One region of the Shewanella submarina genome, then DNA from elsewhere that is predicted to be linked to it. Evidence: riboswitches for the same ligand, from Rfam matches in the RefSeq annotation. Region 1 holds a riboswitch; each other region holds the start of a gene.

The links. A riboswitch is a leader RNA that binds a small molecule or an ion and turns the genes downstream of it on or off. The one in region 1 is predicted to bind thiamine pyrophosphate.
Region 2: it holds a riboswitch for thiamine pyrophosphate, as region 1 does, so the genes downstream of both, thiC (phosphomethylpyrimidine synthase ThiC) here and thiD (bifunctional hydroxymethylpyrimidine kinase/phosphomethylpyrimidine kinase) in region 1, are expected to answer to the same signal.
Region 3: it holds a riboswitch for thiamine pyrophosphate, as region 1 does, so the genes downstream of both, ACFOE0_RS08515 (TonB-dependent receptor) here and thiD (bifunctional hydroxymethylpyrimidine kinase/phosphomethylpyrimidine kinase) in region 1, are expected to answer to the same signal.

Annotation. Positions count from the first base shown of each region.
Region 1 is NZ_JBHRTD010000018.1:724,922-729,127, forward strand. It holds gene ACFOE0_RS20255 (hypothetical protein) at 1-163, opposite strand, end outside; gene ACFOE0_RS20260 (YcxB family protein) at 307-783, opposite strand; gene ACFOE0_RS20265 (pseudouridine synthase) at 903-1,625, shown strand; TPP riboswitch at 1,737-1,854, shown strand; gene thiD (bifunctional hydroxymethylpyrimidine kinase/phosphomethylpyrimidine kinase) at 1,919-2,749, shown strand; gene thiM (hydroxyethylthiazole kinase) at 2,827-3,648, shown strand; gene thiE (thiamine phosphate synthase) at 3,645-4,206, shown strand, end outside.
Region 2 is NZ_JBHRTD010000015.1:111,897-116,102, reverse strand. It holds gene ACFOE0_RS12325 (hypothetical protein) at 1-1,707, opposite strand, end outside; TPP riboswitch at 1,955-2,076, shown strand; gene thiC (phosphomethylpyrimidine synthase ThiC) at 2,240-4,206, shown strand, end outside.
Region 3 is NZ_JBHRTD010000010.1:63,441-67,646, forward strand. It holds gene ACFOE0_RS08515 (TonB-dependent receptor) at 1-1,948, opposite strand, end outside; TPP riboswitch at 1,999-2,116, opposite strand; gene ACFOE0_RS08520 (YcfL family protein) at 2,225-2,617, opposite strand; gene ACFOE0_RS08525 (acyl-CoA thioesterase) at 2,668-3,084, opposite strand; gene hinT (purine nucleoside phosphoramidase) at 3,148-3,504, opposite strand; gene ACFOE0_RS08535 (M61 family metallopeptidase) at 3,675-4,206, shown strand, end outside.

The sequences.
Region 1 (4,206 bases):
AGAAAAACAGAGGCATAAGAACGGCTTCAGCAGTCCCGGCCCAGGTCATACTCATAAAGTTGCCAGTTTTCCATTTGGGCTCAACCACAAAAAACCGAAACACAAAGGCCAGTATTGCCAACTGCAGATACCAGACGTAGCTTGCTGTAAAAAATGCTTTCATCGTTCCCTTTTTTGCTGTCTCTTTTTCCTCTCTTTACCCTGTCACAGTTTCTGCTTGAGATCATCTGACTGTGGTATGCCAATATGGTTTGAAAATCCCTGAAAGCAAAAAGCCATCCCGGAGGATGGCTTTGAAAATGGATATTAGGATTTTATCTTGCCGCGGATAAAAGCGTTTGCCTCATCATTCAGCACCCGCCGGGAAATATAGCTGCGACCTTTGCCGATATTGAGCAGGTAACCACGGCCGGTAGCGTCAATACTGTCTATCTGTTGCCAACGAATGGACTGGTTTACATAGTCTGAGCTGATGCGTATCCCGTCATCATCCAACTCGAAATTGACACTGTGATTGGCTGCCTTGCTCATGAGTTGGCGCCAAAGCCACCACGGACGGCGAAACTTAACACTGAGTCCTTCCACCGCTGCCAGACCGATAAACAGGTAACCGATCACATCTTCAATCGGCATGGCAATCAATACAAAGCCGAAAACAACAAATCCCATGGCTTTGGCGTAAGGTCGCCAGCCTGGCTGTGGTTTGGCCGACTCATCGAAGCACTCTTCATAGTGGCTGCGGTCCAGCACGAACTCAGTTTGATAGTGAAATGGTTCACTCATAGCAAAATAAAAAGCTGATAGATTTTTGCCATTATATCTCCGACAGACTGAATTAGGCATTAAAGTCGGAATAACTGATAATCAGCGACAGTTAACGACACTCAGCGGATATTGGTGAATTGGAAAGTAAACGCGCACGGCTGGACAGATATCTGGCCAAAGCCCTGCAGATCCCCCGTAAACAGGTTCGATTGTTATTGATGTCTGGCAAAGTTGAGGTAGATGGCCTGCTTGCCAAAGATATGGACCTCTTGATAGATGAGTTCAATACCATCAGCTGTGATGGCAGGGTTTTGCAGGCCTGCTCGCCTAAATATTTTATGGTGCACAAGCCGGTTGGTGTGGTGTCTGCCACCAAAGATGATGAGCACAAGACGGTGCTTGAACTGTTGCCAGAAGCTGAGCGTTCCGGATTGCATATCGTCGGTCGGCTGGATCTCAATACCTCAGGTTTATTGCTGTTGACCAATGACAGCCGTTGGTCCGAAGCGTTGATGCAACCTGGCGCCCACGTCTCCAAAGAGTATCTGGTCACTTTGGGTAACCCGCTGACGGAAGAGTATGCCCCGGCTTTTGCTGCAGGTATGTACTTCAGTTTTGAAGATATCACCACTGCCCCCGCCAGGCTTGAGGTGTTGGACAGCCATATTGCCAGAGTCGTGCTGACCGAAGGTAAGTACCATCAGATCAAGCGCATGTTCGGGCGTTTTCGTAACCCTGTGGTGGCGCTGCATCGCAGTCGGGTTGGAGGGCTGAGCCTGGATGAAAACCTGGCTCCGGGTCATTGGCGAGCGTTGACCCGGGATGAGGTGCAGCAGGCGCTGCGGGATATTGGCTCATAAATATATCGCAGCGACAATTGTTTGCTCCTCTTGCAACCTGCTTGGTATTATCCACAGGTACTGATCGTCGGGCCGGACAGCTTAGTTGCTGATGCCGCTTGTAAGATCAGTCTGACTTAGTCGGGGAGCCTGATGCCAGAGTGATTGGCATCAGGCTGAGACCGCTGTTGCGGGACCCGTAGAACCTGATCCAGTTAATACTGGCGTAGGGAACTAAGCACGGAAATCCGGGATTGAACCCTGTCCCCATATCCGGTTCCGCTTCCTTCTCTGCGCCCTTTGAGGGCAAATTGTTGAATACTCCCATTACCTTGACCATTGCCGGCAGTGACAGCGGCGGTGGTGCTGGCATTCAAGCCGATATCAAGGCAATTTCTGCCACGGGCGGCTATGCCTGCTCTGTCATTACCGCATTAACAGCGCAAAATACGCAGGGCGTCAGTGGTGTTTATCCTGTGTCACCTGACTTTGTGTGTCAGCAGCTGGATGCGGTGTTTTCCGATCTGGATGTCAGAGCGGTCAAAATTGGTATGTTGGTCGACAGTGAGATCATCTCGGCGGTAGCGCACAAGCTCAGACAGTACAAACCCAGTTGGGTGGTGCTGGACCCAGTGATGGTGGCTACCAGTGGCGATTTGCTGCTTCAAACCTCAGCAATTGACACCCTCAGACGTGAACTCTTGCCGCTGGCCAATATTATCACGCCAAACCTGCCGGAAGCGGCGCAGCTGCTGGATGTGCCTGAGGTCACAGACCAGGCTGGAATATCCGCTATGCTGGATGCCTGTCAGACCCTGCTGACTCAGATATCTCCGCAAGTAAGCTCCCAGTCATTGCTGCTTAAAGGAGGGCATTTGCATCAGCAGCCCATGAGTCAGGACTGGTTGGTCACCTCAGCTGGTATTGAGCTGTTGCAGGCCCCCAGAGTACCGACCCGCAATACTCATGGAACAGGTTGCACCCTGTCGGCGGCTATTGCTTCCTATCTTGCCCAGGGGATGAGTGTCAGCCAGGCGGTAACCAAAGCCAAGCACTATCTTACCGAGGCACTGAAATACGCCGACAAATGGCAGATAGGCAGTGGGCACGGGCCTGTTGATCACTTCTTCAGTCTGCATAATTGAAACACGCCACAGCCAGAATAGCTTGGCTAAACTTGGTTGAGAGAAATAGAGCCAGTCTGGATAAGAAGGAACGCTGAATGAAAGATCCCCGACAATATCTGGCCGATCAGCTTGCGCTGCTGAGGCAAACCCATCCTCTGGTCGTCAATATCACCAACTATGTGGTGATGAATAACACCGCCAATGCGCTGCTGGCGCTGGGAGCTTCCCCCATTATGGCCCACAGCCATGAGGAGATGGAGGAGATGCTGACCATCGCCGGCGCCCTGGTTATTAATATCGGTACCCTGGACAGGCAGTGGGTCGCGCGAATGAAGCATGCTGCCCAGCTGGCGGTACAGATGAACAAACCTTTGATACTGGACCCGGTAGGTTGTGGTGCCAGTGACCTGAGAACCCATACCAGCCGGGAGCTGTGTGAGATAGCCAAAGCCTTGGGGCAAAAATTTATCGTTCGTGGCAACGCTTCGGAAATTATGGCCTTGTCCGGTGAGATACGCAGCACCAAAGGGGTCGACAGTTTGGAGTCCAGTGACAATGCCCTGGGGGCTGCGATGGCACTTCATCGTCAGTATGGCTGTGACGTGGTGGTATCCGGTGAAACTGACTATGTGGTGGGGCGGCGCATTTTCACCCTGCATGATGGTCACGAGATCATGCCCAGAGTAACAGGCATGGGCTGCACTTTCACTGCACTGACGGCGGCCTTTGCTGCCCTGCCTCAACAGGAATATCTCTCCCCAGGGCTGGCTTCTGCAGCTGTAATGGGCGTTGCCGGCAAGCTGGCTGCGGCTCAAAGTCAGGGGCCTGGCAGTTTTCAAATGCAGATGTTGGACGCCTTGTATCAGTTAACGCCTGAGCAGCTTGCGGCTTCAGTCACTGTGTCGGAGTTGTCATGAGCCCGGATTATCGTTTGTATCTGGTGACAGATGAGCGCCTCAGTGATGAAGCGCTTTGCTATGTGGTCACTCAGGCCGTCGAAGGTGGCGTAACCATGGTGCAACTGAGGGAGAAACAGGGGGATCTCCGTCGCTTTATCCATAGAGGGCAGTTACTCAAAACTATCCTGGCGGGTACAGGAGTACCTTTGATCATCAATGACAGGGTGGATGTGGCCCTGGCCATCAATGCTGACGGTGTGCACCTGGGACAGTCAGATATGCCTGCCGAGATGGCAAGGGAACTGTTGGGTGAAGATAAACTGCTGGGACTGACGGTCGAATCTATGGCGCAGTTGCAGGAGGCTCAGAGTCTGCCTGTGGATTATCTGGGGATCAGTACTGTGTTTGCTACGCCAACCAAAACTGATACCTGTTTTGAGTGGGGAGTACCGGGTCTGGAGCTGGCACAGAGTTGCTCCCAATTACCCCTTGTGGCCATAGGTGGTATTGAGCTTGCGAACATAGGGCAGGTCTGTGCGACAGGGGTCGCGGGTGTGGCTTTGGTATCTGCGATTT
Region 2 (4,206 bases), on a different contig from region 1:
GCCACCCATCATATCGACAGGGAAACAGGTACCGGCAAGACAGAACTGATCCGGTGCCAGTCGTGGCAGCCTGGCGGCTTTACTCTGAATCGCTTCGATATTGTCATAGTAATCGCGCATACCACTGCCTAGATCGAAGCCACCAATGTAAAGCTGCTCGTCGTGCACCACGGCAGTCCAGGCATAAACGTTCAGCACTTCGCCCCAACCTGCAGGTCCATACTTGGGTTCCAGACCCATACGGTTTGGCTGTTTACGCCATTTACTACCGTTGAAAGCCCACTGTTTTTTATCACCGTACAGCAGCTCAGGCTTGAACTTGTGAGGTTTGTAGAAGCGGTTCATCTTCATACGGAAGATAGACGACGCACGCCAGCTCTTGATAGCCAACTCCTCTTCCACAGCGCTGTATTCACCATCCTGCACCGCAGGGAACTGCTCAGGGTATGCCGCTTTCAGTTTGTCATAACCACCTGAGTGACCCACATGCATGGTGCCGAAGTACAGGTAGCCATCAAACATTGTCATGGCACCCATCTCATAGGTCTTGGCAATCACAGGGTCAGCATCGAAATCTTCGGTCTTGAAGATAGTGGTGAACTGCATAGGCTCAGCTTTACTGAAACCGGCTACTGGCATAGGGTTGGACGCCAACAGGTTACCACCCTGATAGGCTGGATCTTTGGCCGCCTTGGGGTGTGCCCAGGTACTGACCACCAGTCGCTCTTTACCTTTTTCATCCTGAGTTGTCACAAACTCTCCCGGCAGACCTTCATACTGGAAGCTGTCAGGGGTGACCACGTCAAAGCCATGGGTATCGCCACCGGCAAATGGCGCGTCTTTAGTGCCGACCCAGCGCAGGCCCACTGTGCCTGAAGTGCCCGCCTGACCCAGAGAGGTATCCGGACCCATAAAGGTATACAGGGCGCTGCTGCCATCGGGGTGAGTCAGCACTGTCATGCGACGGGAAGAGTCGTATGGGAAGTCAGCTTTACCCAAATAGGTGCGGGTCTGACTGTCGAAGGCGAATACCCGCAGGAAACCCTCGGCAGATTCAGTGGCGCTCTGGCTGTCCAGGTTGGCATGACCAATAAAGAACACTACGCCATTGTGGGCACCGGCAGAGCGGAAACCATAGATCTTGCTGGCTTCGCCTTCAAATACACCATTGCCCAGATGCTTGGTCGGGCCTTTGGCGATATCGTCTGCATAGTTCTGGCCCGGCGCGTTCTGGATCTCATTGGGGTTGATCACACTGGTTTGCTGGCTGCTGACATCATAGATATACAGCTGACCCGGGCGGTCGATATCCACCAGGTTACAGGCCTGCACTTCAGAGTCGAACGCGGTGACCAGCATAGGCAACTTCAGGTGTTTCATCATCCAGCCACACCAGCCGTTGTTCAGGCTGCCGAACCAGATCTCTTCACCCACCTGAGCCACGCCCCAGGCGTAAGAAGCATTACGACGCGCAGCCGCAGGCTCGTCGGTGTGCTCTGCATCGGCTTCTGTCAGTCCGGCGTAGGGTTCAAACTGGTTGTTGGGGTTGGCGCGACCGAAAAAGATCTCATCCACAGGTGCTATGGAAACACGTTCCGCAACAAAGTCATCTGTGGTTTCCATTACTCTGCGGTAATCGTCATCTGCGAATGCAGCGCCAGTCAGGGTCAGAGAAGCCACCAGACCGAGCCTGAAAATGTTTCTCATCTTATTGTTATTTAAATAGGTTGTTGTGGTTTTCAATTGTGTTCCATCAATATCACACATGATCGGGGGCGCTAATTTAGCGTTTTTTTTACTTCTGTCTGTGACCTGAGCAATGAATTGAGCACAGAGGGCAGGAATAATCGAACAATTCTCAGGCGAAGGTGTTAATTGAAATATCATCACTTGTTAAATTTCAGCCGGTAAATATACTGAGTGCCCTGAGACATAGGCTTGAAAGCTGTGTCTTTACTACTTGTCGGAGTGCCCGCTAACTGTCTTATCAACAGGCATAGGGCTGAGACCACGTAAGTGGGATCCGTTGAACCTGATCAGGCTAATACCTGCGAAGGGAACAAGTGTGGCTGACAGGCCGTGTCATATCTGCAGTTTGGTATTGGATATGGTGCATCAATATTAGCAACTGCTGTTTTATTGAGGTTTCATTTCAACAGCGATTGAAACGCCAGTCAGTAATCACCTGCCATCAACGCCATCCGACAAGCATTAATTCCCATAAAATTGGAGTGATGCTATGTCGACCAGAAAACAAACCCGGCTCGAAGCCAAAACTTACCTCGACACCCTGTCGACCCAACCTTTTCCCAACTCAAACAAGCTGTATGTGCAGGGCTCACGACCCGACCTTAACGTGGGCATGCGGGAAATCACATTGGCGCCCAGCCTGGTGGGGGGTGATAAAGACAAGCCTGTGTTTGAGCCCAATGACAGTATTCGCGTGTATGACACCTCGGGTTGCTACACAGATCCTGACCATCAAATCGATATCTATCGCGGAGCACCTAAAGTCAGGCAATCCTGGATTGAAGAGCGTCATGACACTGAGCTGACTGAGGGCGTCAGTTCTGAGTTTGCCAAATCACGACTGGCGGATGACACCCTGGACGAACTCAGGTTCCCAGCCTTGCCTGCCATTCGCAGTGGTCAGCCGGGCAAGTGTGTCACTCAACTTCACTATGCCCGTCAGGGCGTGATTACGCCTGAGATGGAGTACATCGCCATCCGGGAGAATATGGGGCGGGCGGCTCAGCGTTTTAAAGATGACAGCCTGAATCATCAGCATCAAGGTCAGGGTTTTGGTGCCAATCTGCCGGAGCAGATCACCCCGGAGTTTGTCCGTAAAGAGGTGGCCGGGGGCAGGGCTATCATTCCCGCCAACATCAACCATCCTGAATCTGAACCCATGATTATCGGCCGCAATTTTCTGGTGAAGGTGAATGCCAATATAGGAAATTCATCTGTGACCTCTTCCATTGAGGAGGAGGTGGAGAAGATGCTCTGGTCCACCCGTTGGGGCGGCGATACCGTGATGGATCTGTCCACCGGTCGCAATATCCACGAGACCCGGGAATGGATTTTGAGAAACAGCCCGGTGCCCATAGGCACAGTGCCCATGTATCAGGCGCTGGAGAAGGTGAATGGGGTTGCCGAAGATCTCACCTGGGAGGTGATGCGCGATACCCTGATTGAGCAGGCTGAGCAGGGAGTAGATTACTTCACCATTCATGCCGGACTGCTGCTGAGATTTGTGCCACTGACGGCTAAACGCATGACGGGCATTGTTTCCCGCGGCGGCTCCATCATTGCCAAGTGGTGTCTGGCCCACCATAAAGAGAACTTCCTCTATACCCACTTCCGTGAGATCTGTGAAATCTGTGCCCGCTTCGATGTCTCCTTGTCGCTGGGGGACGGCCTGCGCCCCGGCTCTATTGCCGATGCCAATGATGAAGCTCAGTTTGCCGAGCTCAGAACTTTGGGTGAACTGACCAAAATCGCCTGGGAATACGATGTGCAGGTGATGATTGAGGGGCCGGGTCATGTGCCTATGCATCTAATCAAAGAGAACATGGAAGAGCAGCTTAAGCATTGTGATGAAGCGCCTTTCTATACTCTTGGCCCGCTGACCACAGATATTGCTCCGGGTTACGACCACATAACGTCTGGCATTGGGGCGGCGATGATCGGCTGGTATGGCTGCGCCATGCTCTGCTATGTGACCCCCAAAGAGCATCTGGGTCTGCCTAACAAGGAGGACGTTAAAACCGGCCTTATCACCTATAAGCTGGCGGCCCACGCTGCGGATCTGGCCAAGGGGCATCCCGGCGCGCAGATCAGGGACAATGCGCTGTCCAAGGCCAGATTTGAGTTCCGCTGGGAAGACCAATTCAACCTGTCGCTGGATCCCGATACCGCCCGCAGTTTCCATGATGAAACCCTGCCTCAAGAGTCGGGTAAGGTGGCTCACTTCTGCTCCATGTGCGGCCCCAAGTTCTGCTCCATGAAGATCAGTCAGGAGGTACGTCAGTACGCCGCCGAAAACCCATCGCTGCAAACCCTGGCGGGTGACGCAGTCACCATGATAAGTGCTGAGCAGGCTGCCGCCTCCATGGCTCAGGCACAGCTTGTCCAACACGGGATAGCAGAGCAGGGCATGGCCGACAAAGCCAAAGAGTTTAGAGACTCAGGTGCTGAGCTGTACCG
Region 3 (4,206 bases), on a different contig from region 1:
CGGTATCACCGCGCCAGGTGGCACCCAGCTGATAGTTATAGCTAGGCGCATGGGCCAGTTCACGCCCGGAGAGATCAAGAAATACATCCTCTTTAACTTCGATAATGTAGCTATCATAGGTTGCTTTCAACAAACCAACAGAACCATAAAACTCCAAATTCTGGGTGAGGTAATAACTAGCGCTAGCCTCTAGTCCATAGTTAGTTGAGCTGGTCGCGTTCGCTGTATAAAGAATAAAGTCTCCAGGAGACTCACTGCCTTCTCCTTCTTGGATAGACGCATCCACTTGCTGATCGTCTCTGTCCATAAAGAAAGCCGCCACCCTAGTTGTCAAATCGCCATCTAGCAAACTCGCGGAATGGCCAATTTCGTAGTTGTACAAAGTCTCTGGGTCATAAGCGAGATACTGCGACAGTTCGGGATAAGTTTTTGTATCAACATCTGTGTTAAAGCCTCCAGCCTTATACCCTCTGGAAATTTTTGCATAGATTTGTTGGTCAGCATCTAATGCATAGCTTACCGAGATATGCCCCCCCCAAAGTGTTTCATCATGTGAGTGAGACTCAGAAAAATCTTCTCCAAGCTTTTCACTATCTGTCCCGTCCGAGAAATAATCGGCAGACCATGACTCGACCCTAACTCCCAATGAATAATGGAAGTTACCAATATAAGTGTCCAATTGACCAAAGGCTGACACTTTATCAGCGGAATAGTCACTATAGAGCTTTCTTTTTCTAGGTAATTCATCAGCATATCGATCTTCTATATACCTAGAGTTATCTTCACTCAGGCGGTTGTAATACAGGCCGACCAGCCAGTCAGTGGTTCCGTTAAACAGTCGACCATCTTCGGTACTCAGCAAACGCACATCCTGACTGAAGTTCTGACGCTCGGCGGTTTTGTCCCACCAGTAGTCATAGACACAAGGCGCGTCACCTATGTGATTCCAATTGTCATCATAGATAGGACATTCAAAACCTGCCCAGTATTCGGGATTGGACCAGTCACCATCATAGGCATGGCGCTGCTCGGTATCAGCAAAGCTGGTGATAGTCTCTACATTAAAGGCTTTGTGGGCCTCCCAGCTCAGGCTTAACCCAGCACCATTGGTGGTTTGGGTATCTTTGCCGGGGCGATCTGTGTAGGTATTCTCACCGTTACTGTCCAGCGACCAGGCGTCATAGCCATTGTCAAAGTCGCCGTGAATCAAGGTCAGATCGGCCTGTAACTTATCGGTGGCGTACCAACGCAGCTTGGCTTTGGCGGATACTTCATCTCTGGCATTGGTGTCGTCACGACCCAGGTATTGGTTATCCATAAAGCCATTCTGTTGATGGCTTTGAACCGAAATTCTGCCCAACAAAGTGTCGTCGGCATTCATGCTGCCACCGGCGTACGCCCCTATGGTCAGCAGATCGTCAGTGCCAACTGAAACTTCAACACCGGCTTCGGTAGCTGCAGTTGGCTCAGCACTTTTCAGGTAAATCGCACCAGCCAGGGCATTACCGCCAAACAGCGTACTCTGTGGGCCCCGCAGTACTTCTACCTGGTCGATGTCGAACAGGTTGGAGGCCATGCCAAGACCTGACAGGTCAATATCGTCAACAAAGAAGCCCACTGAGGAGTTAGGTGCACCTTCATACTCTTCCTGATCGCCAACACCACGAATTTGGAAATAGCGGGCGCGGGAACTGCCACCTGACCAGTTGATATTGGGAATAGCGTTGAGAATATCCTGAAAGTTTTCGCCGCCGTCATCTTCAAGCTGCTGCTTGCCGATAACACTGATACTGGCAGGTACTTTGTCGATTTCCGTGGCGCGGAAATCTGCGGTAACCATCAGGGTTTCCATTGGCTGGCGTTCTTCGGAGGAGTCAGCGGCAAAGGCCGGGAAAGAGAGTGCAGTCGCAATGGCCGCAGACAGCACAGAATACTTATTATTTTTCATAGGACCTCAATTCCAGTTTGAGATCCGGCATTGCAAAAAAGCGTGGTTAATGCACATTGTCAGCCCATTCCTACGCCGGTATAAGCCGGATCAGGTTCGAAGGGTTCGTCATTGACATCTCAGTCCGAAAATCAAAAAGTTTGATCCCGGACACCCCTTGGCGGCGCCAATTATACATGCAATTAACCTGATTACATCTGTTAATGAACAAATTTACAGACAGTTGAAAAAAAGCCCCAACTGAAGTTGAGGCTTTAGTAAGGCATTAAATTAGGATCACTCGGAGTACACAGGTCGGACAGTCAGGGCAAAACCTGTCACTGTCTCATTGGGGGCTACGCCCTGCACTTGCTGACGGGCTTCTCCATAGAGCTGCAGTGGGATCCAGGCGCTGGCATCATCTTCCACCACAAAGCCTTCGGCATCGTACCAGGTAAACTTGTACTGAACATTCAGGTTGCTGGTCTTATCATTGGTGATCAGTGCAGAGGCCCGCAAGAATCGCCCTATAACTTTCCCTCTGGCGTCAGACAGGGTCAGTTTATTCTCCAGCGCACTGCCATCCACTGTTACCTGCCCGCGGGAGTCTATGGTGACACCGGCAGTATTATGGGCGCAGCCACCCAGCAGCAAAACAACAAGTGACACAATCAGCAAACTGCGAGTCATAGCAAGATCTCCTTTCTGTCCAAGAATCCCCAGACTACCCCAGCAAGTCTCTATACACCAATATTCAACTTGCGCAGAGACTCTTTAGTCTCTTCAGCCAAATCATCCAGCGTTTTACCGTGGGGCTCTGGCAGGCGGGTTTCGGGGTTTACCTTCACAAACACCATTTCATCCACAGAGCAGATGGTGTTGCCGGTAAACTTGTTGCGCAGCAAGCAGGATACAGTAATCGAGGTACGGCCAACCGCTTTGGTTGTCAGGCCAAACTCAACCACATCCCCCTCTGTCGCCGCATTCTCGAAAGAGATCGCGCCGATATGCTTGGTGACTATGTACTTGGTGCCCAGCTGACAGATCACATAGATTGCCGCTTCTTCATCAATCCATTCGAGGGCACGGCCACCGAACAGGGTTTTCGCGTAGTTAAGGTCTTCCGGCATTACCAGCCGTCTGGAAAGGAACTTCATAAGCCTCCCGCTTTAATGTCCGCCAATAAAAAGGGGTAAGCTGACTTACCCCGATTGTCTCGATTATACACTCTTACTGAGCATAGGTCCCAGCGCCTGTCCGCCAACCAGATGCATATGAATATGATACACCTCCTGACCACCATGTTTATTGCAGTTCATAATCAGGCGGTAACCATCTTCTGCAATACCCGCTTCTTCGGCCAGCTTGGCTGCCACGGTAAACAGGCGTCCCAGCGCTTTCTCATCGGAGGCTTTCACATCATTGACCGTCGGGATCAAATGATTGGGAATAATCAGAACATGAGTAGGTGCCTGGGGTGAGATATCACGAAAAGCCGTTACCAGGTCATCCTGGTAAAGAATGTCAGCGGGAATTTCCCGGCGAATGATCTTGCTGAAAATCGTCTCTTCGGCCATCAGTCATTGCTCCTGTATCTATATGTCATCTATCTACTGGGACCATTGGCCCAGATAACAGTAAATGGCGTCAGTATATCTGTAATTCAATACCTTGTATCCGGAATTCATTGCTCCCGCCATGCAAATTTGGCAGCATGAGCGACAGGTCAACCCAGATAAAATCATCCATGATCAAATACCAGATTACGCCATCCAATCCACATGCTCACCTGTTTGATGTGGTGATGACAATTGAACAACCGGCGCAAAGCCAGCAGGTCTGGTTACCCTCCTGGTTACCCGGCAGTTATATGGTACGGGATTTCGCCAAAAATATTATAGGATTGAAAGCCGTCGACGGGCATGGCAACCCGGTTGCTGTCACTCAGCTGGATAAGCAAACCTGGCAGTTACTGACTGATGGTCAGACAGTTGAACTACATTATCAGGTCTATGCCTGGGACCTGTCGGTGCGCACTGCGTTTCTGGACAGTCGCCGTGGATTCTTTAATGGCTCCAGCGTATTTCTGGCCGCCCGCGGACAGGAAAACAGTGAGCACAGAGTTACCGTCATACCTCCGGCATCAGCAGCTCTGAGCGACTGGAAACTGGCGACAACCCTAAAACGTGCCAGTGGCGATGACTGGGGATTCGGTGACTTTTACGCCGCCGACTATGATGAGCTTATCGATCATCCGGTGGAGATGGGATGTTTCACTC